Regions from separate parts of the Serratia montpellierensis genome, predicted to be linked through region 3. Evidence: predicted binding sites of a transcription regulator. Region 3 holds the regulator's gene; each other region holds the start of a gene.
The links. The regulator PurR, encoded in region 3, represses purine synthesis genes. The targets are predictions, from matches to a motif close to CANGCAAACGTTTGCNTG.
Positions count from the first base shown of each region.

Region 1: a site for PurR is predicted at 2,740-2,757, ahead of purM (phosphoribosylformylglycinamidine cyclo-ligase). Genes of this name have one in related genera too.
Region 2: a site for PurR is predicted at 7,547-7,564, ahead of pyrD (quinone-dependent dihydroorotate dehydrogenase). Genes of this name have one in related genera too.

Region 1 is NZ_VOSN01000011.1:31,670-41,546, reverse strand. It holds gene FUU19_RS11565 (hypothetical protein) at 1-111, opposite strand, end outside; gene speG (spermidine N1-acetyltransferase) at 314-865, opposite strand; gene purN (phosphoribosylglycinamide formyltransferase) at 979-1,617, opposite strand; gene purM (phosphoribosylformylglycinamidine cyclo-ligase) at 1,617-2,654, opposite strand; gene upp (uracil phosphoribosyltransferase) at 2,910-3,536, shown strand; gene uraA (uracil permease) at 3,613-4,902, shown strand; gene FUU19_RS11535 (DUF421 domain-containing protein) at 5,012-5,662, shown strand; gene FUU19_RS11530 (GlsB/YeaQ/YmgE family stress response membrane protein) at 5,697-5,945, opposite strand; gene FUU19_RS11525 (E3 ubiquitin--protein ligase) at 5,979-6,494, opposite strand; gene hda (DnaA inactivator Hda) at 6,767-7,468, shown strand; gene FUU19_RS11515 (helix-turn-helix transcriptional regulator) at 7,476-8,021, opposite strand; gene FUU19_RS11510 (hypothetical protein) at 8,035-8,265, opposite strand; gene arsC (arsenate reductase (glutaredoxin)) at 8,466-8,819, opposite strand; gene bepA (beta-barrel assembly-enhancing protease) at 8,840-9,877, opposite strand, start outside.
Region 2 is NZ_VOSN01000005.1:162,150-172,026, forward strand. It holds gene pqiA (membrane integrity-associated transporter subunit PqiA) at 1-390, opposite strand, end outside; gene FUU19_RS06210 (ABC transporter ATP-binding protein) at 468-2,372, opposite strand; gene rlmKL (bifunctional 23S rRNA (guanine(2069)-N(7))-methyltransferase RlmK/23S rRNA (guanine(2445)-N(2))-methyltransferase RlmL) at 2,378-4,504, opposite strand; gene FUU19_RS06220 (YcbX family protein) at 4,608-5,711, shown strand; gene FUU19_RS06225 (cell division protein ZapC) at 5,718-6,266, opposite strand; gene pyrD (quinone-dependent dihydroorotate dehydrogenase) at 6,443-7,453, opposite strand; gene ssuE (NADPH-dependent FMN reductase) at 7,712-8,290, shown strand; gene FUU19_RS06240 (sulfonate ABC transporter substrate-binding protein) at 8,315-9,280, shown strand; gene ssuD (FMNH2-dependent alkanesulfonate monooxygenase) at 9,301-9,877, shown strand, end outside.
Region 3 is NZ_VOSN01000022.1:359,244-369,120, forward strand. It holds gene FUU19_RS23950 (I78 family peptidase inhibitor) at 1-22, shown strand, start outside; gene cfa (cyclopropane fatty acyl phospholipid synthase) at 96-1,247, opposite strand; gene punC (purine nucleoside transporter PunC) at 1,591-2,802, opposite strand; gene punR (DNA-binding transcriptional activator PunR) at 2,926-3,870, shown strand; gene purR (HTH-type transcriptional repressor PurR) at 3,867-4,892, opposite strand; gene cydH (cytochrome bd-I oxidase subunit CydH) at 5,217-5,306, shown strand; gene sodB (superoxide dismutase [Fe]) at 5,350-5,946, opposite strand; gene FUU19_RS23985 (C40 family peptidase) at 6,145-6,963, opposite strand; gene FUU19_RS23990 (Grx4 family monothiol glutaredoxin) at 7,380-7,727, shown strand; gene rnt (ribonuclease T) at 7,796-8,479, opposite strand; gene gloA (lactoylglutathione lyase) at 8,559-8,966, opposite strand; gene nemA (alkene reductase) at 9,303-9,877, opposite strand, start outside.

The sequences.
Region 1 (9,877 bases), on a different contig from region 3:
CGGGGTGCTATTGGGATCTGCAGGCGCGTAGCCGCTATAGGTATTCAGACCGGCGGCGATGGCGAGCATCGCCAGGCCGATAAAAAGCAGCAGGTTTGAGACGGTTGTCATGGCATTTTTCCTTTGTAGAGGCAGAGGGTAACTCTTACTATCAACATGAATTATTATTCGATTAATTATCTCTGCTGAATGTTATTTATTTCCGCATTCATCAGGCTATTTCCTGACGATAAAATAGCATCCATTAATACTAGTCGCTTATTTTCCAATAAAAAACCCGCCTGCGCGGGTTTTCTCTTTTTCTTGCCGATCGTCACTTCACCAGCGGCTTATCATTGGGCGTTTTGAACTTCGCCAGATATTGCGGCTGGAAGATGCACATGCGCAGCACGGTGCGGTATTCGCCGTTGACGAAGAACTCGTCGATCAGCTCGCCTTCCACGTTGAAGCCCAGCTTGCTGTAGATGTGGATCGCTTTCGGGTTCTCCTTGTCGACGATCAGGTACAGCTTGTACAGGTTCAGCACCGAGAAGCCGTAGTCCATCGCCAGACGGGCGGCGGTGCTGGCGTAGCCTTTGCCCTGGTGGGCAGGATCGATGATGATCTGGAACTCAGCGCGGCGGTGGATGTGATCGATCTCCACCAGCTCCACCAGGCCGACCTTGGCGCCTTCGTGCTCGATGATAAAGCGGCGCTCGCTCTGGTCGTGGATGTGTTTGTCGTAAAGATCGGAAAGCTCGACAAAGGCTTCGTAGGGTTCTTCAAACCAATAGCGCATAACGCTGGCGTTGTTGTCCATCTGGTGGACGAACGACAGATCGTCCCGTTCCAATGGGCGTAACCTGACGCTGGCAGTGCTGGACATGTGGGCTCCTCTGTGCCGTGAAATTGTGCAAAGTATAACTTCACAGAATGGAAGAAGGCGAAAAAAAACGGCGCCGCGTGGGCGCCGTTTAGGCAAGGTTCAGGCTGCGCGCATCAGTCGGCGGCGTGACCTTGCTCAGGCAGGCGTTCGCCGTCCAGCCAGGCGGCGCCATCGCGCATCGCCAGGCGGCCGTCCACGAACCAGCTCACCACCAGCGGATAGATCGTGTGTTCCTGGGTTTGCACCCGCTCAACCACGTCATCCTCTTCGTCGTCAGCGAAAATCGGCACCTTGGCCTGTAAAATCACCGGGCCGCCGTCGAGCTGTTCGGTCACGAAGTGCACCGAGGTGCCGTGTTCGCTGTCGCCGTTGTCGATGGCCTGACGGTGGGTATGCAGACCCGGGTATTTCGGCAGCAGGGAAGGGTGGATGTTCAGCATGCGGCCGGCATAGCGCTGCACGAACTGCGGGCTGAGGATGCGCATGTAGCCGGCCAGCACCACCAGATCGGGCTGGTACTGGTCGATGGCGTCAGCCAACGCGGCGTCGAACGCCGCGCGGTCGGCGTAAGCCTTGGCATCCAGCGCCTGGGCGGCGATACCCGCCGCCTCGGCGCGTTGCAGGCCGTAAGCCTGCGCCTTGTTGCTGAACACCGCCACGATTTCGGCGGCGATGCGGCCCTGCTGGCAGGCGTCAATCAGCGCCTGGAGATTGCTCCCCTGGCCGGAGACCAACACCACGATCTTTTTCATCAGTTGATGACCACTTGTTGTTCGTCGGAAGAGGCGGTCAGTTTACCGATTTTCCACGCTTTTTCACCTGCCGCGGTCAGCAGCGCGATGGCCGCTTCCACTTCGGCTTCCGGCAGGGCGATGACCATGCCTACGCCGCAGTTAAACGTGCGGTACATTTCATGACGGCTGACGTTGCCGGCCTGCTGCAGCCAGGTGAACACCGCCGGCCACTGCCAGCTGGCTTCGTCGATCACCGCCTGCATGCCTTCCGGCAGCACGCGTGGAATGTTTTCCCAGAAGCCGCCGCCGGTGAGGTGAGCGATGGCGTGGACGTCCGCCTTCTCGATCAGCTCCAGCACGGACTTCACGTAAATCTTGGTCGGCGCCAGCAGGTGGTCGGCCAGCGGTTTGCCTTCCAGCTGGGTGGCGGTCGGATCGGTGTTGCTCACTTCCAGGATTTTGCGCACCAGCGAGTAGCCGTTGGAGTGCGGGCCGGAAGCGCCCAGGGCGATCAGCGCGTCGCCGGACTGTACTTTGCTGCCGTCGATGATCTCGGATTTTTCGACCACGCCGACGCAGAAACCGGCCACGTCGTAGTCTTCGCCGTGGTACATGCCCGGCATTTCAGCGGTTTCGCCGCCCACCAGCGCACAGCCGGACTGTTTGCAGCCTTCGGCGATGCCGGTGATCACGCTGGCCGCGGTGTCCACGTCCAGCTTGCCGGTGGCGTAGTAGTCGAGGAAGAACAGCGGCTCAGCGCCCTGAACCACCAGATCGTTGACGCACATCGCCACCAGATCGATGCCGATGGTGTCGTGGCGTTTCAGATCCATCGCCAGACGCAGCTTGGTGCCCACGCCGTCGGTACCGGAAACCAGCACCGGCTCGCGGTATTTCTGCGGCAACGCACACAGGGCGCCAAACCCGCCCAGACCGCCCATCACTTCCGGGCGACGGGTCTGTTTAACTACACCTTTGATGCGGTCTACCAATGCGTTGCCTGCATCGATATCGACACCTGCGTCTTTATAGCTGAGAGAGGTTTTGTCGGTCACTGCGCGATTCCCCACGACGATTTGCGGTTTGAAAACTGTGCTTCCGATGTTGATTCCGGAATAAGGCGCGGCAATTCTAACAGCGCAGGCAAACGTTTGCGAGCGGCTTGTGAACCGGCTCCGCTTTTTCGTCATCTATACTGATATTCAAACTTTTGTTGATCCCGATCGGGCTATTGTGGGTGGCGCGGCGAAAAAAAGGAGGTATAATCCCGCGATTTTTTTGGCCGCAACCACCTTAATAGGAGAAAAATGATGAAGATCGTTGAGGTGAAACACCCGCTGGTAAAACACAAGCTTGGCCTGATGCGCGAAAATGACATCAGCACCAAACGCTTCCGTGAGCTGGCCTCAGAAGTGGGTAGTTTACTGACCTATGAAGCGACCGCCGATCTGGAGACGGAAAAAGTCACCATCGAAGGCTGGTGCGGGCCAGTTGAAGTGGAACAGATCAAAGGGAAAAAGATTACCGTGGTGCCGATCCTGCGCGCAGGCCTGGGCATGATGGAAGGGGTGCTGGAGCACGTGCCGAGCGCGCGCATCAGCGTGGTGGGCGTTTACCGCGACGAAGAAACCCTGGAGCCGGTGCCGTACTTCCAGAAATTGGTTTCCAACATCGAAGAGCGCATGGCGCTGGTTGTCGACCCGATGCTGGCCACCGGCGGTTCGATGATCGCCACTATCGATCTGCTGAAGAAAGCCGGCTGCCACAGCATCAAGGTGCTGGTCCTGGTGGCGGCGCCGGAAGGCATCGCCGCGCTGGAGAAAGCGCACCCGGACGTTGAGCTGTACACCGCCTCCATCGATCAGTGCCTGAACGACAAGGGCTACATCGTGCCTGGCCTGGGCGACGCGGGCGACAAGATATTTGGTACTAAGTAAACATTTGAGCCGACTTAACGAGTCGGCTTTTTTTTGACTAAAACCTATAAAACCAATAAACCGAGGAAAAGCACACATGACCCGTCGCGCCATCGGCGTCAGCGAGCGCCCGCCGCTGCTCCAGACCATTCCGCTCAGCTTCCAGCACCTGTTCGCCATGTTCGGCGCCACCGTGCTGGTGCCTATCCTGTTCAAGATCAACCCGGCGACCGTGCTGCTGTTCAACGGCATCGGCACGCTGCTGTATCTGTTCATCTGTAAAGGCAAAATCCCGGCCTACCTCGGTTCCAGCTTCGCGTTTATCTCGCCGGTGCTGCTGCTGTTGCCGCTCGGTTACGAAGTGGCGTTGGGCGGTTTCATCATGTGCGGCGTGCTGTTCTGCCTGGTGGCGCTGATCGTGAAAAAGGCCGGCACCGGCTGGCTGGACGTGATGTTCCCGCCGGCGGCGATGGGGGCGATCGTCGCCGTCATCGGGCTGGAGCTGGCGGGCGTGGCGGCCAACATGGCGGGGCTGCTGCCGGCGGAAGGCACCAGCGCCGACTCGACCACCATCACCATTTCGCTGGTGACGCTGGCGGTCACGGTGCTCGGCTCGGTGCTGTTCCGCGGTTTTCTGGCAATTATCCCGATCCTGATCGGCGTGCTGGTGGGCTATGCGCTGTCGTTCTTCATGGGCGTGGTGGATTTGACCCCGATCCGCGAGGCGCACTGGTTCGCGCTGCCGACCTTCTACACCCCGCGCTTTGAGTGGTTCGCCATCTTCACCATTCTGCCGGCGGCGCTGGTGGTGATCGCCGAGCATGTCGGCCACCTGGTGGTGACCGCCAACATCGTGAAAAAAGACCTGATCCGCGATCCGGGGCTGCACCGCTCGATGTTCGCCAACGGTATCTCGACGGTGTTCTCCGGCTTCTTCGGTTCCACGCCGAACACCACCTACGGCGAGAACATCGGCGTGATGGCCATCACCAAGGTCTACAGCACCTGGGTGATCGGCGGCGCGGCGGTGCTGGCTATCCTGCTGTCCTGCATCGGCAAGCTGGCGGCGGCGATCCAGGCGGTGCCGGTGCCGGTGATGGGCGGCGTTTCCCTGCTGCTGTACGGCGTGATCGGCGCCTCGGGCATTCGCGTGCTGATCGAATCCAAAGTGGATTACAACAAGGCGCAAAACCTGATTCTGACCTCGGTGATCCTGATCATCGGCGTGAGCGGCGCCAAGGTGCACATCGGCGCGGCGGAGCTGAAAGGCATGGCGCTGGCGACCATCGTCGGCATTGGCCTGAGCCTGCTGTTCAAGGTCATCAGCCTGTTCCGCAAGGAAGAAGAGGTGCTCGACGCGCCGGACGAACCGGCGGAGCAGAAGTAACGAAAAGGGCAGCCCAGGGGCTGCCCTTTTTATTCGTGTTTCTGCATTTATATCCGTTGGGATAAAGTAGCTGATAGCATTAACAACATCGGTTAAAAGGAAAGAGGGCATGGAGTACTACGGCTATATTTTGCTCAAATTTGTGATTGGCTTTGTCATTGTTATCACCCACCTGAACCTGTCGGGAAAGACCCAGCTATCGCAGATGACCCCAGTAGATTTTATCGGTAACTTTGTGCTCGGGGGCATTATTGGGGGCGTTATCTATAGCGACAGCATCCCCTTGTACCAGTATGTCGTTGTATTACTTATCGGTGTAGGGCTAATTTCTCTGTTGAATGCAATCAGTAAACACTGCAACTTCTTTCGTTCGGTCACTATAGGCAATCCGATACCAATTATAAAAAATGGCCGCTTTTTGATGGAAAATATTTTAGCCAAGAAAAATAAAATCGACATCTTGAACGTTTCCTCACAGCTGCATGCGCAGGGGATTCACGCCTTTCAGGAGATTGTCTATGCGCAAATTGAGCCGGGCGGCCAGATCACTGCGGTATGCGAGGGAAATGAACTGCCTTCAGTTATCATTATGAAAAATGGCAGGGCCAGGCCTTATGAGCTGCAGGAGATTAGTAAAGATGAGGAGTGGTTGAACCAAACTATCCGTGAACATGGCATAGAGCCGAAAGATATTTTTATTGCTGAGTTTTGGGACGGTAGGACAGCATTCATTCTTAATGACGGACGTATAGTTAAATAGTGAAAAAGGGGAGCCTCAGCTCCCCAATGTCATATTAGCTGCGAATTTTGCGGTACACGAACAGCACCACGATGGCGCCGATAACCGCTACCACGAAGCTGCCGAAGTTGAAGCCGTCAACCTTGCCGTAGCCGAAGAAGGTGCTGATATAGCCGCCGACCACGGCGCCGATGATCCCCAGCACAACGGTCAGGATAAAGCCGCCGCCGTCTTTGCCGGGCATGATCCACTTAGCCAAAATACCGGCGATTAGGCCGAAGATAATCCAGGAAATAATCCCCATTTACTGCTCCTTTCTTTTGTGGCTGAGAATAGCTTACTGCTGGGTGGCCGGCTGCTTATTGCCGTTCACCGCCGCATCGGTCTCTTGTTTCAACTCTTGCGCTTTGTTTTCGGCGCTGTTCTTGATGGCTTCGGTCTTCGCCTTGGCCTGCTCGGTCAGATCGTTAGCGCCGTTGATGGCGTCGTTTTTGATGGCCTTGGCCTGATCCACCAGCTGCTGGCTTTGTTTGCCGGCGTCATCCTTGATCGCGGCGGCCTTGGCCTTGGCGTCGTTGGTGATGGCGTCGGCCTGCTTGGCGGCTTCATCTTTAATCGCCGAGGCTTTGTCCTTCAGCTGGTCAGCCTGCGTGGCGGCCTCTTTTTTGATTTCATCCGCCGTCGCTTTCGCCTTGTCCGTCAGATCGTCCGCTTTTTTCTGGGCGGCGTCTTTCATCTGCTCGGCGCTGTCTTTGGCTTTATCCAGGTTGGCGTCAACCTTGGAAGAGTCATCACAGCCGGCAACCAACAACCCGATAAAGGAGGCTAACAGCACTTTATTCCATACTTTCATCGTCTATATCCTTGCAGAAACCTTGTTGATGGTGATTGTGTTTTGCCTACCTATACTAGGTCAGGTTTTACTTAAATTACAAATTTAACCTGCTTAGGCATGGGGTTAGGGTTTGATATCAGACTATTCTTGCCGGCGAGGGAGCCGCAATCGATTAAACGGCGCTAAGGCATTGCTCACTATTGCGGCATAAGATCCTGCCGGTTCAACAGCGCCCGTTTTCTGTGTTAAACTGCCCGCGTTTTTCTGCCAGTTTTGGTTGAGGTGCTTCTCTGAATACGCCGGCACAGCTTTCACTGCCACTTTATCTTCCCGATGATGAAACTTTCGCCAGTTTTTATCCGGGCGAGAACCCATCCCTATTAGCCGCGATCCAATCCGCCGTCCGTCAGGAACATGGCAGCTATATCTATTTTTGGTCGCGTGAAGGCGGCGGGCGCAGCCATCTGCTGCATGCGGCCTGCGCCGAGCTTTCGCAGAAGGGGGAAGCGGTGGGCTATGTGCCGCTCGACAAACGCGCTTACTTCGTGCCCGAAGTGTTGGACGGCATGGAGCAGCTGGCGCTGGTTTGCATCGACAATATCGAATGCATCGCCGGCGACGAAGAGTGGGAGATGGCGATCTTCAACCTCTACAACCGCATCTTGGAAACCGGCCGCACCCGTTTGTTCATCACCGGAGATCGTCCGCCGCGTCAGCTGAACCTGCGCTTACCGGATCTGGCTTCGCGCCTGGACTGGGGACAAATCTACAAGCTGCAGCCGCTGTCGGACGAAGAGAAACTGCTGGCGCTGCAGCTGCGCGGCAAACTGCGCGGCTTCGAGTTGCCGGAAGACGTGGGCCGCTTCCTGTTGAAACGGCTGGATCGCGAGATGCGCACGCTGTTTATGACACTCGATCAGCTCGATCGCGCCTCGATCACCGCCCAGCGCAAGCTGACCATCCCGTTCGTTAAAGAGATCCTGGGGCTGTAGCGAGCCATCAAGTCTGTTTTTCCGCGTGTTCCAGCAGGGAGCAGTAGTGCTCAACCTGCTGGCGTTGCCGATCGCTTCGCAGTTGCAAAGCGAGATTGATATGTTCCAGACACTGCGCATTGTCTGCAAGACGTGGATCGATTTTCCCCTGCTGTGCCAACCAGGCCGCCACGTCAGCCCAGCGCCATAACGGTGAGGTGCCGCCGAGCCGTTGAATAGGGGAAGGGAAGCCGCCGGGGCCGCGAGTCCCGTCTTTTAGCATGGCGATCGCCTGACGCGACAGTTCAGTGAGCTCGGCAATATCGCTTAATCCCACCAGGCTGGAGTCTACTGATATCACCTTGGCGCCAATATTTGCAGACTCAATATCGCTGATGGCGCTGCAAATTGCGTGGGCAAAGTTTTCGCTTTCTCGATCAAACTCGAGGTAGACGGCTTTACCGTAGAAACAGATCAGTGCGTCATCGCATCCCGCCGCATACAGCGCATCCTCCAACCCGGTGGTATCGGCGGTGACCCCACCCAGCGTCAATGCGAAATGATAGAGCGTCATGGTGATTCTCCGGTTATTTTTTCTGCGACAGCGCCAGGCAGTGATCGACTTTGCGCCGGATCTGTTTGGCATGCAGCTCGGGATTTTTCGGCGTGCTCCAGATGCTCATCATATGTTCTTGATGACCGACAAAGGCGCAATGCAATCGGCCAAAAGCATGCCCCTTGCTGGGACGAAAATGCCAGCCCTGAGAAAGGGCGTAATCTAACGCCGCCTGGATATGCTTGTCTGGGTGTTTTTTCATCGCTCGTCCAGTGATGCGATCAGAGTAGATGGGGTGTTGACGGTTGTCAACGCTTGTCTTGCCGTAAGGCTCGGCATTTGTGCAGCATAGCAGCAGGAGAAGCGGGGGATGGTGAAAAGTACTTATATAACAACAAATTAAAAATAGCCCTATTCAGGGCTATTGGTATTTTGCGGTTCAATAAGAGACTTGCCGGACGATTACAAAATCTCCAGCACCTGCTCCGGCGGCCGGCCGATACGCGCCTTGCTGCCTTTCACCACGATCGGGCGTTCGATCAGTTTCGGGTTCGCCGTCATTGCCGCCAGCAGCTGTTCTTCGCTCAGACTGTCGTCCGCCAGCTTCAATTCTTTGTACAGATCTTCTTTTTTGCGCATCAGATCGCGCGCGGATGTGAAGCCTAATTCTTTCAACAGCTTTTTCAGCTCATCGGCCGACGGGGGCGTTTCAAGATACAGCACCACCTTGGGATCGACACCGTGCTGCTCCAGCAGCGCCAGGGTTTCACGGCTCTTGGAGCAGCGCGGGTTGTGGTAAATCGTGACGTTTTTCATGGCGTTCATTCCTTGTTGAATCAGCTGCGCTGGTATTGGCGGAAGCGCTGTTGCAGTTGGCGCAGCTGGTCGATGCGCGCATCGTAGCGCGCCTGTTTCAGGCTGCCGAGTTTCTGCAGCGAGCTGGCATTGCTGAGCAGGCCGATGGCCTGATCGAGCCGGCCGGTCAGCGCCAGGCTTTCGGCGCGGGCCGACAGCTCTTCATCGCGCAGCCCCTGGGCGGCGCTGGCCTGCGCCAGCAGATCCCAGCCGTTCGGATCGTCCGGATGGGCAAAGGTATAGCGGTTCAGGATCTTCGAGGCCTGCGCCGGCTGGTTGCCTTCGACATAGGCATTGGCCAGGTTGAGCTGCAGCACCGGGTTGTTGTTCTGGGCGGCGTTGGCCGCCTGCAGGCGGGCGATGGCCTGTGGCGCGCGTTTCTGGCCGAGATCGATGTCGGTCATCAGGTCGATCAGCCAGACGTTTTTCGCATCCTGCGCCAGCATTGGTTGAATGATGTTGCGTGCGTCGTCGTATTTTTTCGCTTCATAGAACAGGATGGCGCGGCCGTATTTGGCGGCCGCCTGTTCGCGCACGTTGCCCTTGCTGAGGGAGCCGAGCAGCTCTTCGTTCAGGCCATAGCCTTCCGAGCTGTACATACCCAGTGCGCGTACCTTGGCCATCAGGTAGTCCTGTGAAGACTGAACGATGTGTTTCGGCATCTGGTTGGCGCGGTTGCGCGCGTCGGAGAGGCGGCTGTCCGGCAAGGGGTGCGTCAGCAGCATTTCCGGCGGTTTGGAGGCATAGCGCGACTGATCCGAGAGTTTTTGCAGGAAGTCGGGCATCGCTTCGGGATCAAAACCGGCGCGCTGCAGCACCTGAATGCCGATGCGGTCGGCTTCCTGTTCGTTCGACTGGGTAAAGCTGATCATGCCCTGCTGGGTGCCGGCCAGGGTGCCGCTCAGCGCCGCCATGCCCATGGTCGGGTTGGCCATCGCCAGCAGGATCGAGCCGAGTGCGCCCACCCAGGTTAGCGGGGCGTTGCGCTGCTGATCTTCCATGGCGCGCGCCAGGTGGCG
Region 2 (9,877 bases), on a different contig from region 3:
CAGCATGCAAAACGCCGGGATCAGCTGCACGAACACCATAAACAGCGTGGCCATGCTGGCGTAGTCTTCCGCCACCATGACTTCCGGGATTTGAATCAGCCGGATTTCATTGCCGAGACCGGCGACACGCATATTGATAAACGGGAAAATGTTGGCCAGCACCAGCATGAACAAGGCACTGAGCGCGTAACCGATCGGCCGCTTGCGCGGTTCGTCCCAGCGGGCGCTGAGCGTGGTTTTGCAGCGCGGGCATACCGCTTTGCTGCCATAGGCCAGCGGCGGTAGCGCCACCAGCATGTCGCACTGCGGGCACAGCATCAGGTTATCCTGCTGCTCCGCCGAAGGTGCGGAATGACTATGCTGCTGATGATTGTTGTGGGAACACACCATATTCCTCCTCAATAACGTTGCTCACCGGCACGTCGATACCGCCCGCGCGCTGCTGCGGGCGGTATCGATCGCAACGGTCAGCCGTTTTTCATCGCTTCCAGCTCTTCCCAACGGGCGAAGGCCTGCTCGAGCGCCTGCTCGGCGTTAGTCAGCGCCGTCAGCACTTGCTGCGTTTCGCTGTGCGGCCGCGTGAAGAAGTCGGCATCGCTCATTTGCGCCTGCAACGCTTCGATTTCCGCCTCCAGCTGTTCGAGCCGCTGCGGCAACTGTTCCAGTTCGCGCAGCAGGTTGTAACTCAGCTTCGCCGCCGCTTTCTTCGGCTGTTCGGCCTTTTTCTCCGCCGCCGGTTTGCTCGCGCTCGGCGCCGCCTGGCGAATCGGTTTCGCCGTGGCGCGCTGGTGATGCGCATCGTAGTAACCGCCGACGAAGGCGTTGATCACGCCATTACCTTCGAAGATCCAGCACTCGGTCACCGAGTTGTCGACGAACTGACGATCGTGGCTTACCAGCAGCACGGTGCCCTGATAGCCGTCGATCAGCTCTTCCAGCAACTCCAGCGTTTCGACGTCGAGATCGTTGGTTGGTTCATCGAGGATCAGCAGATTGCTCGGTTTCAGAAACAGCTTAGCCAACAGCAGGCGGTTACGCTCACCGCCCGACAGCGCCTTCACCGGCGTCATCGCACGTTTCGGGTGGAAGAGGAAGTCCTGCAGGTAGCCCAACACATGGCGAGGGCGGCCGTTGACCATTACTTCCTGTTTGCCTTCCGCCAGGTTGTCCATCACCGTGCGCTCCGGATCGAGATCGGCGCGGTGCTGGTCGAAATAAGCCACTTCCAGCTTGGTGCCGCAGTGCACGCGGCCGCTATCGGCTTTCAGCTGACCGAGCATCAGTTTCAGCAGCGTGGTTTTGCCACAGCCGTTCGGCCCCACCAGCGCAATCTTGTCGCCGCGCTGCACCTGAGCGGAGAAACCGCGCACCAAAACTTTTTCGCCAACCTGATAATTGACGTCTTCCAGCTCGAATACGATTTTGCCGGAGCGGGTCGCCTCTTCCACCTGCATCTTGGCGGTGCCCATCACTTCACGGCGCTCTGAACGCTCGACGCGCAACGCCTTCAGCGCGCGAACGCGGCCTTCGTTACGGGTACGGCGCGCTTTGATGCCCTGACGGATCCAGACCTCTTCCTGCGCCAGTTTGCGATCGAACTCGGCGTTTTGCAGCTCTTCCACCCGCAGCGCTTCTTCTTTGCTCTGCAGATACAGATCGTAGTTGCCCGGCCAGGAAACCAGCTTGCCGCGATCCAGATCGACGATGCGCGTCGCCATGTTGCGAATAAACGAACGGTCGTGCGAGATGAAGACGATGCTGCCGTCGAACTCTTTCAGGAAACCTTCCAGCCAGTCGATGGTTTCGATATCCAGGTGGTTGGTCGGTTCGTCGAGCAGCAACACGCGCGGCGAGCTCACCAGCGCGCGGCCCAGCGCCGCTTTACGCAGCCAGCCGCCGGACAGCGAGGAAAGTTCTGCGTCGCCGTTCAGCCCCAGCTGCAGCAGCACTTCGCTGATGCGGCTGTCGAGCTGCCAGAGCCCCTGGTGGTCGAGGATCTCCATGATTTGCGCCATGCGCGCCAGGTTTTTCTCGCTCGGATCGCTCTCCACCAGGTGGGAAATCGCATGATACGCTTTCAGGTGTTCCGCCTGCTCTGCGACGCCTTCGGCCACGAAGTCGAACACGCTACCGCCGATATTGCGCGGCGGATCCTGTTGCAGGCGCGCCACGATCAGATCCTGTTCGTAGATCACCCGGCCGTCGTCCAGCGGGATCTCTTTGCCGAGGATCTTCAGCAGCGTGGACTTACCGGCGCCGTTGCGCCCGACCAGACACACGCGTTCGTTGTCTTCGATATGAATTTCGGTGTTGTCTAAAAGCGGCGCATCGCTGAAAGAAAGCCAGGCGCCGGACATGCTGATTAACGACATAGTAATTATTTTCCTTCGCCGGCGTGAGTCACCAGCCAGCAGTTGTGGATCTGACGGTTACGGGCAAAGTCCTGCGACAGCGTCTTGGCGGTGATCTCTTTCGCCTCCAGGCCCAGCGCGCTCAGCCCTGCCATATCCATTTGGAAACCGCGCTTGTTGTTCGAGAACATGATGGTTCCGTTGCGGCGCAGCAACCGTTTCAAATCTTTCATCAGCGCCAGATGATCGCGCTGCACGTCAAAAGTGTTCTCCATCCGCTTGGAGTTGGAGAAGGTCGGCGGATCGATGAAGATCACGTCGAACTGTTCGTTGGCGTTGCTCAACCACGACAGGCAGTCGGCCTGGATCAGCCGGTGCTGGCGGCCGGTCAGGCCGTTGGCGCGCAGGTTCTTCTCCGCCCATTCCAGATAGGTACGCGACATGTCCACCGTGGTGGTGCTGCGCGCGCCGCCCAGCCCGGCGTGCACGCTGGCGGTGCCGGTATAGGCGAACAGGTTGAGGAAGTCCTTGCCGTTGCTCATCTCGCCCAGCATACGGCGCGCGATGCGGTGATCGAGGAACAGGCCGGTATCGAGATAGTCGGTCAGATTGACCCACAGCTTGGCGTTATACTCTTCCACCAGCAGGAACTCGCCTTTCTGCGCCAGTTTCTCGTACTGGTTTTTGCCCTTCTGCCGCTCGCGCGTTTTCAGGATCAGCTGATTCGACGGTAATTCCAGTACCGACAGCGTCGCGTTGATCACATCGAACAGGCGCTGACGCGCTTTTTGCGCATCGATGGTTTTCGGCGGCGCATACTCCTGCACCACCACCTTGCTGCCGTAGCGGTCCACCGCGACGTTGTATTCTGGCAGATCGGCATCGTACAGGCGGTAGCATTCAATGCCCTGCTGTTTCGCCCACTTGTCGAGCTTCTTCAAGTTCTTGCGCAGACGGTTGGCGAAATCTTCCGCCACCTGCACGCCGCCGGTAGCGGTACCGGCCGGGTTCGCCGCCAGCTGATAGTTTTTCTGCACGCACTCCAGCGGGCCGTTCTTCGCCTTGAACTGGCGCTCGGCGCGCAGCTGCAGACAGCTCAACAGCTCCGGCGAGGCGCTGAACAGCGAAAGCTGCCAGCCACCGAAGGCGCTTTTCATCACGCGGCCCAGCATGTTGTGCAGCGCGATCAGCGCCGGTTCGCTTTCCAGACGCTCACCGTACGGCGGGTTGCTGATCACGGTGCCGTGCGGGCCTTCCGGCAGCGGATTGGTCAAGCGCGCCACGTCACCGACGTTGAAGGTGATCAGCTCGGCGACGCCGGCGCGGCGGGCGTTGCCGCGCGCCATCTCAATCACCCGGCGATCGATATCGGAGCCGAAGAAGCGAGAGGCGGTTTCCTGCAGGCCGCGGCGTGCGCGCACCTGCGCTTCGGTGGTGACTTCACGCCACAGTTCGGCGTTGTGGCCGTTCCAGGCGCTGAAGCCCCAGTGTTGGCGGTGCAGGCCCGGCGCACGATCGGCGGCGATCATCGCCGCTTCGATCAAGAGCGTGCCGGAGCCGCACATCGGATCGAGCATCGGCGTGCCCGGCTGCCAGCCGGAACGCAGCACAATGGCGGCCGCCAGGTTTTCCTTCAGCGGCGCCTGGCCGGTAAGATCGCGGTAGCCGCGCTGGTGCAGGCCTTCGCCGCTCAGATCGAGCGCCACGCTGGCCATATCGCGCTGCAGGAAGACGTTAACGCGAATATCCGGCTGCTGCTTGGCAACCGTTGGGCGTTGGTCAAGTTTACGGGTGAAGCTGTCGACGATGGCGTCTTTCACCTTCAGTGCGCCATATTGGCTGTTGCGGATCTCTTCGTTCACGCCGCTGAAATGCACGGCAAAGGTTTTATCCACGCCAAAAATACTCGGCCAGTCGATCGCCTGCACCCCAAGGTACAGATCCAGATCGCTGTGCACGCGGAATTCGTTCAGCGGCAACAGAATGCGCGAAGCCAGGCGGCTCCACAGCAGGCTTTGGTACAGAAGACGATCGTCACCCTGAAAATGTACCCCACCCTGCACCACTTTGCAGTCGTGAGCGCCAAGCGCTTCCAGCTCGCTTTTTAACAGTTCTTCCAATCCACGCGCCGTGCTGGCAAACAGAGAGTTCATATCGTACTTATCACCAAAAAGAAAATTGTTGCGCATTATAGCTAATCCGCACCGCTTGTCATAAAGTTGCTCCCTTCTATTTAATAATCGCACGGAGATAAGGGTGATCACGCTTTCCAGACTCTACGTCCATCCGGTTAAATCACTGCGCGGTCTGCAGCTTTCTTACGCCCAGGTCGGCAGCAGCGGTCTGGCCTTCGACCGCAACTTTATGATCACCGAGCCGGATGGCACCTTTATTACCGCGCGCCAATACCCGCAGATGGTGCTGTTCACGCCGGCGCTGCTGCCAGACGGGCTATTCCTGACCGCACCGGACGGCGAAAGCGCCGCCATTCGCTTCAGCGACTTCGCCGTCGCGCCGCAGCCGACCGAGGTATGGGGCAACCATTTCACCGCGCTGATCGCGCCGGATGAGATCAACCGCTGGCTGAGCGGCTATTTCCAGCGTGACGTACAGCTGCGCTGGCTGGGGCCGGAGTTGACCCGCCGGGTGAAGAAGCACCCCGAAATCCCGCTGACGTTTGCCGACGGCTATCCTTATTTGCTGATTAACCAGGCTTCGTTCAACGATCTGCAGCAGCGTTGCCCCGGCAGCATCAAGCTGGAGCAGTTCCGCCCCAATCTGGTGGTGAGCGGCGCAACCGCCTGGGCCGAGGACGGCTGGCAGGTGATCCGCGTCGGCGACGTCATGTTCGATCTGGTGAAACCCTGCAGCCGCTGCGTGCTCACCACCGTCAGCACCGAGCGCGGCCGCAAGCACCCGAGCGGCGAACCGCTGAGCACGCTGCAAAAATTCCGTTCCGCCGACAACGGCGACATCGATTTTGGCCAGAATATGATCGCGCGTAACAGCGGCATCATTCGCGTGGGCGATACGGTGGAAGTGCTGTCGACCAAGCCGCCGCGCCCTTATGGCGCCGGGAAAGTGGTGGAGAGCGTGCAAGCGCCGCAAGACAGCGAGCACAGCGTCACTATCGAATACGAAGGAAAGGTGTTTACCGGCAACAACCAGCAGATCCTGCTCGAACAGCTGGAACAGCAAGGCATTCGCGTCCCTTACTCCTGCCGCGCCGGGATTTGCGGCAGCTGCCGCATTACGTTGCTGAGCGGTGACGTCGCGCCCCTGAAGAAAAGCGCGCTGGGCGACAACGGCACCATCCTGTGCTGCAGCTGCATCCCGAAAAGTGATTTGACGTTGGCGTAATCCGCCTTATACCGCCCTGTCGTAAGCCGGGGCGGCGCTTTCATCCTGCGCGCAGGGTTTCAACCGATCGTGCATCACCTTGATGGCATCGCCCAATACCATGGTGCGGCCGGCGACCGTCAGCTGATTTTGCGCCAGCAGGCACAGGCTGGCGTTATCCCCGGCCTCTACCACCAGCAAGCGCGCTTCTGCGCCGCTTTCCATCACTTTCACCGCCGCCAGCTCGCCGTTTTTCGGCTGTAACGGGTAGTGTTGCTGCGAGAAATGCCAGCTCTTTGGCATCAGCGGTTTCAGGAAGCGGTAGGCGACCAGCGCATTCAACACCAGCTCGGCCCGCTGTTCATGGCTAAGCTTGACCTGTTTGCACTGTTCTTCATAAGTGAAATAAAGGGCGGCGTCATCCACGCAAAAAGCACATTCATCAAAGGCGTCCGGCGTTAACATTTTGGCCGGGAAACGTGAACGGAAGATCATACCATTAGCTAAATCCAGCATTAGCCGATCGTGTTCGGCATCAAAATACCAACGCCAATTATCGTCAGGTTTTATCTTCATTTCGTATCCTTCTCGCTGCCTATGCCAACACCGCACTCACCCTAAAAGGCGATTTTATCACCGATAAAATAGCTTAAACATCGGATAATTCCGCGAACGATATTTATGCTAACGAACAAAATATAGACGAGCCGGGGGCAGAAATAAACCCCCGGAATAAAATGAGAGGAAAAATATTAGATATGGGTAACGATATCTTTAATCAAACGCGGGCCGTGATAGATAAATCCGGAATAAATTTGCAGTAGGCTCGCGCCGGCCTCCATTTTTTCGCGTGCCGCCGTCAGCGAATCGATGCCGCCCACGCCGATAATCGGTAGACGCCCTTGCAGTTCAGTGGAGAGACGACGGATCACTTCGGTGCTGCGTGATTGCAACGGACGCCCGCTTAACCCGCCCGCTTGTTCGCAGTAATTTAACCCCTGGATCAATTTTCGATCCAACGTGGTATTGGTGGCGATCACGCCGTCGATATTATGCCGCACCAGGCTGTCGGCAATTTGGATCAATTCTTCTTCTGAAAGATCCGGCGCGATCTTTACCGCCACCGGCACATATTTGTGATGTCGCGCATGTAATTCCTGCTGCTTATTTTTAATCGCAGCCAAAAGATCGTCCAGCGCTTCACCATACTGTAAGGATCGTAACCCCGGCGTATTCGGTGAAGAGATGTTAATCGCGATATAACCGGCATACGGATAAACTTTATCCATGCAGATCAAATAATCGTCTTTACCCTGTTCAACCGGGGTGTCTTTATTCTTGCCGATATTGATCCCAAGAATGCCGCCAAAATGGGATTTCTTAACGTTTTCAACCAGATTGTCCACGCCGTGGTTATTGAACCCCATGCGGTTGATCAGGCCTTCCGCCTCAACCACGCGGAACAAGCGCGGCTTGTCGTTGCCCGGCTGCGGGCGCGGCGTCACGGTGCCGACTTCCACATGGCCGAAGCCCATCGCGCCGAACGCATCGATACACTCGCCGTTTTTATCCAGACCGGCGGCCAATCCCAGCGGGTTTTTAAACGACAGCCCCATGCAGCTGACCGGTTTGGTCGGCACGGACTGACGGACAAGAAACGCTAATGGGGTGCCGGTAATACGGCTGAGCTGACGAAAGGTCACTTCGTGCGCACGCTCCGGATCGAGCTGGAACAACGCTTTCCTGATGAGGGGGTAGTACATGGACTCTCCTGATTTCCCGGTTGCAAACCGGGGGCGTATTATCCGGTATCCCCCGCCTAATTGGAATTGATTAAAGGCAAAAAAAGCCGTTTTTACGCAATCGTTTTCCCGCTTCACCGCCAAATCGGCGCCAATCCGCTTTTGCGCATATCCAAATCAAAAAATGAGATTTAAAAAACGCGCCCGGTTGCTGGTAGGTTTAAAACACTTCTCATTGATTTTCTAATTAAACCTAACTTTTAGTTATAAGGAGTGGCAATGCGCGTTATATCACTGGCCGGCAGCCCACGCATCCCATCACGTTCCGCCGCGCTGCTCTCGCTGAGTCAGAACTGGCTGCGGCAGCAAGGGGTGGAAGTGACGGCTTATACCCTGCACGACTTCGATGCCGAAGATCTGCTGTACGCCAACTTCAACAGTCCGGCGATCAAGGCGTTTGCCGACCAGCTGGCGCTGGCCGACGGCCTGCTGATTTCCACACCGGTTTATAAAGCGTCGTTCTCCGGGGCGCTGAAAACCCTGCTGGATCTGCTGCCGGAGCGCGCACTGGATCATAAGGTGGTGCTGCCGCTGGCAACCGGCGGTTCTGTCGGCCACATGCTGGCGGTGGACTATGCGCTCAAGCCGGTGCTGGCGGCGCTGAAAGCACAGGAAGTGCTGCACGGCGTGTTCGCCGACGACAGCCAGATCCAACTGACCGGCGAAGGCGCCACGCTCACCGACGCCGTGGCCGCCCGATTAGACGAGGCGCTCGCCAGTTTCTATCTGGCGCTGGGCCGCCGCAAACCGCCCGCGCTGCGCGTCGCCTCGCCGCTGGCGGTGCGTCAGACCGCCTGAAACGCCTGGAAAAGGAGAGCCTGAATGAAAGAACGTATCGCTTTACGGCGCTGGCTGAACGCTGCGGCCCTCACCGGCCTGCTGTCGCTGGTCTGGGCCAATGCCGCCGCTGCGCAAGATCCGGCGCAGTTCCGCATCGGCTACCAAAAAGGGTCGGTCAGCCTGGTGCTGGCGAAGAGCCACCGGCTGCTGGAGGAACGTTTTCCCACCACCCGTATCAGCTGGATCGAGTTTCCCGCCGGCCCACAGATGCTGGAAGCCTTGAACGTCGGCAGCATCGATCTGGGCAGCACCGGCGATATTCCCCCGATCTTCGCGCAGGCTGCCGGCGCGGACCTGCTGTATGTCGGCGTTGAGCCGCCCAAACCCAAGGCCGAAGTGATCCTGGTGCCGGAAAACAGCCCGATCAAAACCGTCGCCGATCTGAAAGGCCATAAGGTCGCCTTCCAGAAAGGATCCAGCTCGCACAATCTGTTGCTGCGATCGCTGCAAAAGGCCGGCCTGCAGTTCACCGATATCCAGCCCGCCTATCTGACCCCCGCCGATGCACGTGCCGCTTTCCAACAGGGCAACGTCGACGCCTGGGCCATCTGGGATCCCTATTATTCCGCCGCGCTGCTGCAGGGCGGCGTGCGGGTGCTCGGCGACGGCACCGATCTGAACCAGACCGGTTCCTTCTATCTGGCGGCGCGCCCCTATGCCGAAGCCAACGGCGCCTTTATCAGCCAGGTCTTGACGGTGCTGACCCAGGCCGATGCGCTCACCCGCAGCGACCGGGCGCAAAGCGTGACCCTGCTGGCCAATGCCATGGGTCTGCCGGAACCGGTGATCGCCAGCTATCTGGATCACCGCCCGCCGACCGCCATCACACCGCTCGATGCGCATACGATCGCCGCGCAGCAGCAAACCGCCGACCTGTTTTACGCCAACCGGCTGGTGCCGGTGAAGGTTGACATCTCGCAACGCATCTGGCGCCCAAGCGCGCAATAACTCATGGGAGAACATTGACGATGAGCCTGAACGTTTTCTGGTTTTTACCCACCCACGGCGACGGCCACTATCTTGGCAGCGCACAGGGGGCGCGCAGCGTCGATCACGGTTATTTGCAGCAGATCGCCCAGGCGGCGGATCGGCTGGGATTTGGCGGAGTACTGATCCCCACCGGCCGCTCGTGCGAAGACTCCTGGCTGGTGGCCGCCTCGCTGATCCCGGTTACCCAGCGGCTGAAGTTTTTGGTCGCGCTGCGGCCGGGCATCATCTCCCCTACGCTGGCGGCGCGCCAGGCGGCGACGCTGGATCGCCTGTCCAACGGGCGTGCGCTGTTCAATCTGGTCACCGGCGGCGATCCGGAAGAGCTGGCGGCCGAGGGGCTGCACCTGAGCCATGAAGAGCGCTACGAAGCCTCAACCGAGTTCACCCATATCTGGCGCCGGGTGCTGGAAGGCGAAACCGTCGATTTCGACGGCAAGCATATTCAGGTGAAAGGCGCCAAACTGCTGTTCCCGCCGGTGCAGCAGCCGCGCCCGCCGCTCTATTTCGGCGGATCCTCCGCCGCCGCGCAGGATCTGGCCGCCGACCAGGTAGAAC
Region 3 (9,877 bases):
CATTCGCGTTTATTGCGGTTAACCCGCAGGGTCCGAAAGAGCAAAAAAAAAGCCCCGGCGATGATGTTGCCGGGGCTTTTTTATCGGGAAAGCATTCAGCGGGCGACGCGAATGCCGCCTTCAACGCCTTTCGGGCTGAATACCATCTGCCACAGCTGCAGATCGCGCGCCCGGAACGCGCCTGCGCAGGCGTTCAGGTAATAGCTGAACATCCGCTCGAAGCGATCGGAATAGCGCGGGGCAAGCTGCGGCCACGCCTGTTTGAAGCGTTCAAACCAGGCCATCAGCGTGCGATCGTAGTCGGCACCGATGTTGTGCCAGTCTTCCATCACGAAATGGCCTTCGCTGGCTTCGGCGATATGGCTCACTGAAGGCAGACAGCCGTTCGGGAAAATGTACTTGTTGATCCACGGATCGACGTTCATGTCGGTTTTATTCGAGCCGATGGTGTGCAGCAGGAACAGGCCGTGCGGCACCAGATTGCGCTCCACCACGTTGAAGTAGGTGCGGTAGTTTTTCGGCCCGACGTGCTCGAACATGCCGACCGAGACGATGCGATCGAACTGCTGATGCAGATCGCGATAATCCTGCAGCAGGATCTGCACATCCAGCCCGGCGCAGCGCGCCTGAGCCAGCTTCTGCTGCTCGGCGGAAATGGTCACGCCGACCACCGACACGCTGTAATGTTTCGCCGCATAGGCGGAGAGGCCGCCCCAGCCGCAGCCGATATCCAGCAAACGCATGCCCGGTTGCAGCTGCAGTTTTTCGCAGATCATCCGCAGCTTGGCTTCCTGCGCTTCCTCCAGCGTGGTGGCGTCTTTCCAGTAGCCGCAGGAATATTGCATGTAAGGATCGAGCATCAGGGTAAACAGATCGTTGCCGAGATCGTAATGTTCTTTGCCGACGATCCAGGCGCGCTTTTTCGATTGCAGATTGGTCAGGCGCGCGGCGGCGATACGCAGGGTATCTTTCAGGTGGTGGGGGAGTTTCTTCTCCAGCCCGGCGCTGACCACGCGCTGGAAGAACATATCCAGCCGTTCGCATTCCCACCAACCGTCCATATAGCTTTCGCCGAGGCCCAGCGACCCTTGCTGCAGGACGCGTTTAAAGAATTCGGGATTTTTAACCTGAATATCGAAGGGGCGCGATCCGTTGATTTCAATGCCGGCCAGGCCGAGCATTTCATGCGCGATACGGTACCACTGATTATCCTGGATGCTCAGATCTTCTATACACGATGAACTCATAGCTTCTCCATCACCTTCTTCTGACTGATGACCCGTTAGGAAACAGCTTAGACAATTTCTGCGGGTGCATACGTTTACCGACGGGAAATAAGCCCGCGGCGTCTGATATCCGACTATGAACAGAGGAAATTTAAAGAAGCGGCCCGACGCAAACGGCGCAGGAAAAACGCATCCTTAAAAAAGAGTGTGACGCAAGGCGCGTACACAATAGCTAATTGAGATATAGGGATTATAAGGTGTTACTTTACAAGGTTGTTTTTGAGTATAGGCGTGCCGAGACGTTGACTCAACTGTAAATCGCACTCGGCACGCATATTCTTTAAGTGATTATTGAGCTTAGTAATTATGACGCTGAGTTAGCATGCTCCCGCTGCGCTTTTTGCTGCGCATCGGCCACTTTTCCCCGCTGCAGGAAATACCCCAGCGCGGCCAGGATCACCGTCGATACCATCACCGTCACCGTCGCCAACAGCGGCTGGGCAATAAACGCCGACACCAGCATGCTCGCCACAAAACACAGCCCCAGCTGCAGCGTATTTTGCAGCGCGGCGGCTTTACCGCTGCTTTCCGGGAACGGCATCAGCGCATTCGCCACCATGATCGGGTAGCCGGCGCCGTTGACCAGCGCCATCACGCAGAACGGGATCAGCAGCGTGGTGAGCGTCGGAGCGGTCAGGGTTGCCACCAGATACAGCGCCGCCATGCTGACACCATAAGCTACCAGCAGCCACGGCAGCAGGGTTTTGCCATTGATGCGCTTTAGCGCGGCGCGACAGCCATAGCCCCCCAGCAGAAAAGCCAGCGTTTGCGGCACATAGCTCAGACCGATGTCGCTCGGGCCGTAGCCCATATCACCGAGGATGAACGGCGAGCCGGTCAGCCAGGCAAAGAAGCCGGCCGAGCAGGCGGCGTACATGGCGACGTTGCCGCTGAACACCGGGGATTTCAACAGTTGCCAGAAGCTGACGCCGTTTTTTGGCGCATCGGCGGTGGGTTGCGTTTTGGCGCGATCTTTGAGCAACAGCGTCGGCAGCAGCAGCAGGGCGGTGATGGCCAGCAGCACGGCGAAGATCGCACGCCAGCTGGCGTGGTTCAGCAGCCAGGCGCCCAGCAGCGGCGCCAGCGCCGGCGACAGCGCGACCAGCGGCATGATGGTGGCGAATACGCGATTGGCCTGGCCTTCGCGATAGCGGTCGACCACCAGCGCTTGCCAGATGGCGGCGGCGGAGCAGACGCCAACGGCCTGGATAAAACGCAGGATCCAAAGCTGCACGGCGTTCTCCACCCACAGCATGCCCAGGCAGCCGACGGCGAACAGCGTCAGGCCGATCAATAATACCGGTTTGCGGCCCAGGCGGTCGGAGAGCGGCCCCCACAGCAGCTGCGCGAAGGCGAAGCCGGCCAGGAAGATGCTCAGGCTGGCGCTGACCGCGCCGGCGGAAATTTGCAGTTCCTCCCGCATGGCGCCAAAGGCGGGCAGGTACATATCGGTCGCCAGATAACCCAGCATGCTCAGGCCGGCGAGATAGAACATAAAACCAAAGGAATTTCGCATGGTATTTCTCGTTAATATTTTAGTGTCGCAGGTTTTTAGCGCCGGCCAGTGTATCCGGCTGGATCTCTGCTTGTGAAACGGTAATATTTGCAAAGTGCTGTTAAAAAAATTGAAGGCAAAGCGATGTGGTCTGAATATTCTCTTGAAGTGGTCGACGCGGTGGCGCGTACCGGCAGTTTCAGCGCGGCGGCGCAGGAGCTGCACCGGGTGCCGTCGGCGGTGAGCTACACGGTACGGCAGCTGGAACAATGGCTGGCGGTGCCGCTGTTTGAGCGGCGTCACCGTGATGTGGAGTTGACGCCGGCCGGTGCGCTGTTTATCAAGGATGCGCGAGTTGTTATCAAAAAAATGCTCGACACCCGCCGCCACTGTCAGCAGGTGGCCAACGGGTGGCGCGGCCAGCTGAATATCGCCGTGGACATCATCGTCAAACCGCAGCGCAGCCGCCAGCTGGTGCTGGATTTTTACCGGCATTTCCCCGATGTCGAACTGATGTTGCAACCCGAGGTGTTTAACGGCGTGTGGGATGCGTTAGTGGACGGCAGAGCGGACATGGCGATCGGTGCCACCCGCGCGGTGCCGGTCGGCGGCGGCTTCGCCTTTCGCGACATGGGGTATATGAACTGGCTGTGCGTGGTCAGCCCACAGCACCCGCTCGCGCAACTGGCAGGGCCGCTGAATGACGATCGGCTTAGGCCGTACCCTGCGCTTTGTCTGGAAGACACTTCGCGCAATCTGCCCAAGCGCGTCACCTGGACGCTGGATAACCAGCGGCGGCTGGTGGTGCCGGACTGGACCTCGGCGCTCGACTGTCTGTGCGCCGGGTTGTGCGTCGGTATGATGCCGGCGCATCTGGCGCTGCCGCGGGTGCAGCGCGGTGAGTTGAAGGCGTTGCAGCTGCAGCAGCCGTTTCCCGCCAGCCCGTGCTGCCTGACCTGGCAGCAGGATAAACCGTCACCGGCGATGAGCTGGCTGCTGGCGTATCTGGGCGATGGGGAGACGCTGAATCAGGAGTGGCTGAGCGAGGCGAAGCCGGAAGCCGCGCAGGCTTCCGGCGCGGGGGATTAGCGGCGGTAGTCGATGAACGGCCCGTCGGCGACCGAGCGGCGTTCGATCAGCTTCGGATGCACTTCGATCACCTGCGACTCTTCGCGCTTGCTGATGATGCGATCCAGCAGCATGGTGAAGGCCATTTCGCCCAGGCGCTCTTTCGGCTGGTGAATGGTGGTCAGCGCCGGGGTGAAGTAGCGGGCGTTGCGCACGTTGTCGTAGCCGATCACGGAAATATCCTGCGGCACCCGCAGGCCCAGCTCGTCGGCGGCGCAGATGGCACCCATCGCCATGATATCACCGCCGCAGAATACCGCGGTCGGCCGCTGTTTTTGCGACAGAATTTGGTGCATCGCCTTGTAGCCGGACTCCGGCTCGAAGTCGCCCTGGACGATCCACTCTTCGCGAATGTCGATATGCGCTTCCTGCAGCGCCTTCATAAAGCCCTGGTGACGGCCGCCGCCGGTGTTGCGCGACAGCTGGCCCGGAATGGCGCCGATCTCGCGGTGACCGCGTTCGATCAGGTAACGGCCGGCCAGATAGCCGCCTTCGAATGCGTTATCGATGATGGTGTCGGTGAAGTCGCCGCGCGCGGCGCCCCAGTCCATCACCACCATCGGGATGTTACGGTAGTCTTCCAGCATGCCCAGCAACTGATCCGGGTACTCGGAGCACATGACCAGCAGGCCGTCGACGCGCTTTTGGGCCAGCATCGCCAGGTAGGCGCGCTGCTTGTCCAGATTGTTGTGCGAGTTGCACAGGATCAGGGTGTAGCCTTTGCTGTAGCAGCTGTTTTCCACCGCTTCGATCACTTCGGCAAAGTAGGGGGCTTCGCTCGAGGTGGCCAGCAGGCCGATCGATTTGGTGTGATTGACTTTCAGGCTGCGCGCCACGGCGCTCGGCGAATAGTGCAGCTCTTTAATGGCGGCCCACACGGCCGCTTTGGTCTCTTCGGCGACGAAACGAGTCTTATTGATGACGTGCGAAACGGTGGTGGTGGAAACGCCCGCGCGTTTGGCCACATCTTTAATCGTTGCCATGTAAGGAATGACTCCTGAACTCACATGTTTACAGCATGTAAGTGTGATGTTAATCGTTTGCCTACGTAGATCCTTCTCCAGAGAAGCGAAAACTGAGTTTTTAGTGTGTTGAAGTCTTCAGCGCTTAATCAGGAGGGGCATGGATGCCGGTACGCAGTTGTGAACTGCGAATTTTGTCGCATATTGAACAAAAGTGGAAGAGGTAATCGAGATTATAAACCGGGAAATGATAACAAGATTTTATCGGCGAACTGTGGGAAAATGATTTGACGTACTAATTGTGCGCCTTTTATCCTTAGGAAAGCCTATTTTAAAGGAGTTGTCATGGATACCGAATTGAAGATGTCGCTGTTCACTACCGTCTGCGCGTTGGCGGTCATTATCGCTTTCAGCTTCGTTGCCGCGTTGAATTGATTTCCCGCCGGCGATAAAAAAGGCGCAGCCTGGCTGCGCCTCATCACCTCAGAACCTGGCGTAAGCGCAGGTTTTCCGCTGCGAAGGTCCAGTTGACCAACGCCCAGAAGTTTTCCAGGTATTTTGGACGCGCATTGCGGTAATCGATGTAATACGCGTGTTCCCACACGTCAACTGTCAGCAGCGGTTTGTCTTCACCGGTCAGCGGGGTGGCCGCGTTGGAGGTGTTGACGATCGCCAGCGCGCCGTCCGGTTTTTTCACCAGCCAGGTCCAGCCTGCACCGAAGTTTTTCACTGCGGCATCGGTGAACTGCTCTTTGAACGCAGCGAAAGAGCCGAAGGATTTGACGATCGCCGCCGCCAGTTCGCCCTGCGGTTCACCGCCGCCCTGTGGTGACAGGCAGTGCCAGTAGAAGGTGTGGTTCCACACCTGCGCGGCGTTGTTGAAGACGCCGCCGTTAGAGGTCTTGATGATCTCTTCGAGCGATTTGCCCTCGAACTCGCTGCCTTTCACCAGGTTGTTCAGGTTAACCACGTAGGTGTTGTGGTGCTTGCCGTAGTGGTATTCCAGGGTCTCGGCGGAGATGTGCGGCTCGAGCGCGTTTTTCTCATACGGTAATGCAGGTAATTCAAACGACATTGCTTCCTCCTTTACAGCGCCATTCGCTTCCCGCCGGGCGAGAATCATATGGGCCGTTTTTTATTGTGGTCATTCAATCTTAACAATTTTCGTCATAAAAAACAGGAAGAAAAGCGAGAAATGCGCGTGGGGCGGTGCGATGGGCGATAGCTTGAGCAGGCGGTTGCGACCAGGGCCGCAACCGCGCAAAACAGGGAATTAACGGATAGTTTTCGGCGTCACTACGCGGCGTGCGCCGATGTAGTGGTTTTGCCAATAGTCGTTATCGAGCTGGCTGATGCGGATCTCTTCGCCGGTGCGCGGCGACTGGATGAATTTGCCGTTGCCGAGGTAGACGCCAACATGGTCCGCCACGCCGCGGTTGTTGATGCGGAAGAACACCAGATCGCCGCTTTCCAGTTCGCTTTTCTTGATCGGCGCCGCATCGCGCAGGTGATACATCTCGTTGGCGGTGCGCGGCATCTTGATTTTCACTACGTCTTTGTAGGCGTAATAGATAAGGCCGCTGCAGTCGAAGCCGGTGCGCGGCGAGCTGCCGCCCCAGCGGTAAGGTTTGCCCATCTGGCCCATCAGCTTGGCCATCGCGGTTTGTTTGGCGTGTTGGTAGCGTTTTTTGTGGGCGGGACTGAGTTTCAACGGCTTTTCTTCACGCGCCAGTTTGGCGGTGGCCATACCGGCTTCGCGGTGGCGGCCATAGCCTTTTTTATAGCCCTTTTTCGGCGGGGTAACTTTAATCTTGGCTGTTTTCTGCGCTTTGGCCTTGGGTTTGGCGCTGGCGATCTTTTTCGCGCTTTTCTCGCTTTTCGCCTTGGCGGTCTTGGCTTTTTTCTCGGGAGCCGTCACTTTGGCTTTTTTAGCGGCTTTGTCCGCTTTCTTTTTTCTGCGGTCATCGGGCCGCGCTTCATTAGCATGGCTTTTACGCTGCTCGGCGGCAACACGCGCCTGTGGCGCAGCGTGCGCCAAATTGAAGAAGAGCTGCGTAAACAGCAGCGCAAAGAGCGTAAGAATTAAACGCATGTCGACGTCACCAACCTTGGCCCCGAAACGGATATCGAAAGAGTTACAGTATTCCCGAATTTCGCCATATAAAACAGCGAAGAACTCATAAATAATAATCCATATTGTGAGAAAACGTTAATGACATTTTTTTTGGTTTAAAATCAGCCCGTTAATGTATGAAAAAACGCCAGGGGGCGGCGGCGGATATAATTAAGCCGCGTCGTCATCGCGGCGCAATATATTAGTGAAATGGTCGGATTAAAAATGTTATTCTCAACGTATGTTTTGACCGGAATGACGTGGCCGGTGAAACGCGATCGGCGGCGGGCGAATATCCTTGCAAAAGATGGCGTTTTCTTGCGACTGTTCCAGCCGCTACAATAGCCCGCGTGATGCATGTTGTAGCCATGAAATGTGGCTTGAGGAAGCAATAAATGACGACGACACTTGAAAAAATTCAGCACCAGATCGCTGAAAACCCGATTCTGCTGTACATGAAAGGTTCGCCAAAGCTGCCGAGCTGCGGTTTCTCTGCACAGGCTGTGCAAGCGCTGTCCGCCTGCGGCGAGCGTTTCGCCTACGTGGATATTCTGCAAAACCCGGACATCCGCGCCGAGCTGCCAAAATACGCCAATTGGCCTACGTTCCCACAGCTGTGGGTAGACGGTGAGCTGGTCGGCGGTTGCGATATCATCATCGAGATGTATCAGCGCGGCGAACTGCAGCAGCTGATCAAAGAAACGGCAGAAAAGTATAAAGCGCAGGAAGACCAGCAGTCTTAATCGACAGGCTTGCGGTTATCGCGTATCGGGCGGCGCCAGTGCAAACTGGGCCGCCTTTTTTGTTGGGCTTATTCGGCGAGATCGCCGGCGGGCAGCGGCCAGCCGCCGAGGCGTTTCCAGCGGTTAACCAGCTCACAAAACAGCAGGGCGGTTTGTTCGGTGTCGTACAGCGCGGAGTGTGCCTGGCTGCTGTCGAACGGCATGCCGGCGGCGATGCAGGCTTTCGCCAGTACCGTTTGGCCCAGCACCAGACCGCTCAGCGCGGCGGTATCGAAGGTGGCGAACGGATGGAACGGGTTGCGCTTCAGGCCGGCGCGTTCGGCCGCGGCCATCAGGAAGCTGTGATCGAAGTTGGCGTTGTGCGCCACGATAATGGCCCGATTGCAACCGCGATCCTTGAGCCCTTTGCGCACCGCTTTGAAAATGGCGTGCAGCGCGTCGTATTCGCTGACCGCGCCGCGCAGTGGGTTGTGCGGATCGATGCCGTTAAACGCCAACGCTTCCGGCTGCAGGTTGGCGCCCTCGAAAGGCTCCACGTGGAAGTGCAGGGTCTCGTCCTGCTGCAGCCAGCCATCTTCATCCATTTTCAGCGTGACGGCGGCGATCTCCAGCAACGCATCGGTATTGGCGTTGAAGCCGGCGGTTTCAACATCTATTACTACGGGATAAAACCCACGAAAACGACCACTCAGGGCGTTAAGATCACTTTTTTCGGCCATCAGTTTCTTATCTTCATCGAATGCAGCGCGCATTATGGCAAATTTTGCGCCCGGTTGCAGGCGCTATCGCGCGGAGAATCAGCAGGGCGCCAGCGCGCCCTGAAGGGGAGGCTTAGTGGCCGAGGCCCTGACCGGCGTGTTTGTTTTCGATCAGCTCGATTTTGTAGCCGTCCGGATCTTCGACAAAGGCGATTACCGTGGTGCCGCCCTTCACCGGACCGGCTTCGCGGGTGACCTTGCCGCCTGCGCGGCGGATGCTGTCGCAGGTGGCGGCAACGTCGTCCACGCCCAGCGCCAGGTGGCCGAAGGCGGTGCCCATGTCGTAGCTGTCGGTGCCCCAGTTATAGGTCAGTTCGATAACCGCACCTTCGCTCTCTTCCGTATAGCCGACGAAAGCCAGCGAGTATTTGTACTCCGGATTTTCGCTGGTGCGCAGCAGGCGCATGCCTAATACCTTGGTATAGAAGTCGATGGCGCGTTGCAGGTCACCGACGCGGATCATGGTATGGAGTAAGCGCATAATTCCTCTGGATTGACTGTGCCGTGGCAGACGGCGGGTGGATTGAAGCACAAGCGAGTATAGCCTTGTCCCGCAAGGGAATTCAACGTGACGATTGAGTGACAATGTCACCTATTGGCTTCGCGCCGAGGGTGTCTAAATATTGATCGAGTGTACCGATCGATACGAAGTAATTGATCTGCACAATCAATTATCAATTCCTCACGTAACCGTGTAGAAATTGAACTGCAGCATAACCAACACCAGGGAACCCCGGCCCGCCTTGTGCGGGCCTTTTTGCGCGTGGCACATAAAAAAACGGCCAGGCGGTTGCGTGGCCGTTGGAGTCAGGACGAGTTACTTCGCCAGAAACGGATAGTCGGTATAGCCTTCGGCGCCGCCGCCATAGAAGGTTTCCGGCTTAGGCTCGTTCAGCGGAGCGTGCTGACGGAAACGCTCCACCAGATCCGGGTTGGCGATGTAGCTGCGGCCGAAGGCCACCGCGTCGATGAAGCCTTTTTCGATCAACGCTTCGGCTTTTTCAGCGGTGTAGGCGCCGGCACCGACAATCACCCCTTTAAAGTGGGCGCGCACCGAGTCGCGGAAGGCGTCGGAATACGGTTTGCCGCCGGCCCAGTCCGGTTCGGAGATGTGCAGGTAGGCGATATTGCGCTTGTTCAGCTCTTCCACCAGATACAGCGCCGCGTCTTCCTGATCTTCACCGTTGTCCAGACCGTTGAACGGCCCCAGCGGTGAGATGCGGATGCCGATATGCTCGGAGCCCCATTCGGCGACCGCCGCGTCGACCACTTCCAGCGTCAAGCGGGTGCGATTCTCGATGCTGCCGCCGTATTGATCGGTACGTTGGTTGGAGGCAGGGGACATGAACTGGTGCAGCAGATAGCCGTGAGCCGCATGCAGTTCGATGAAGT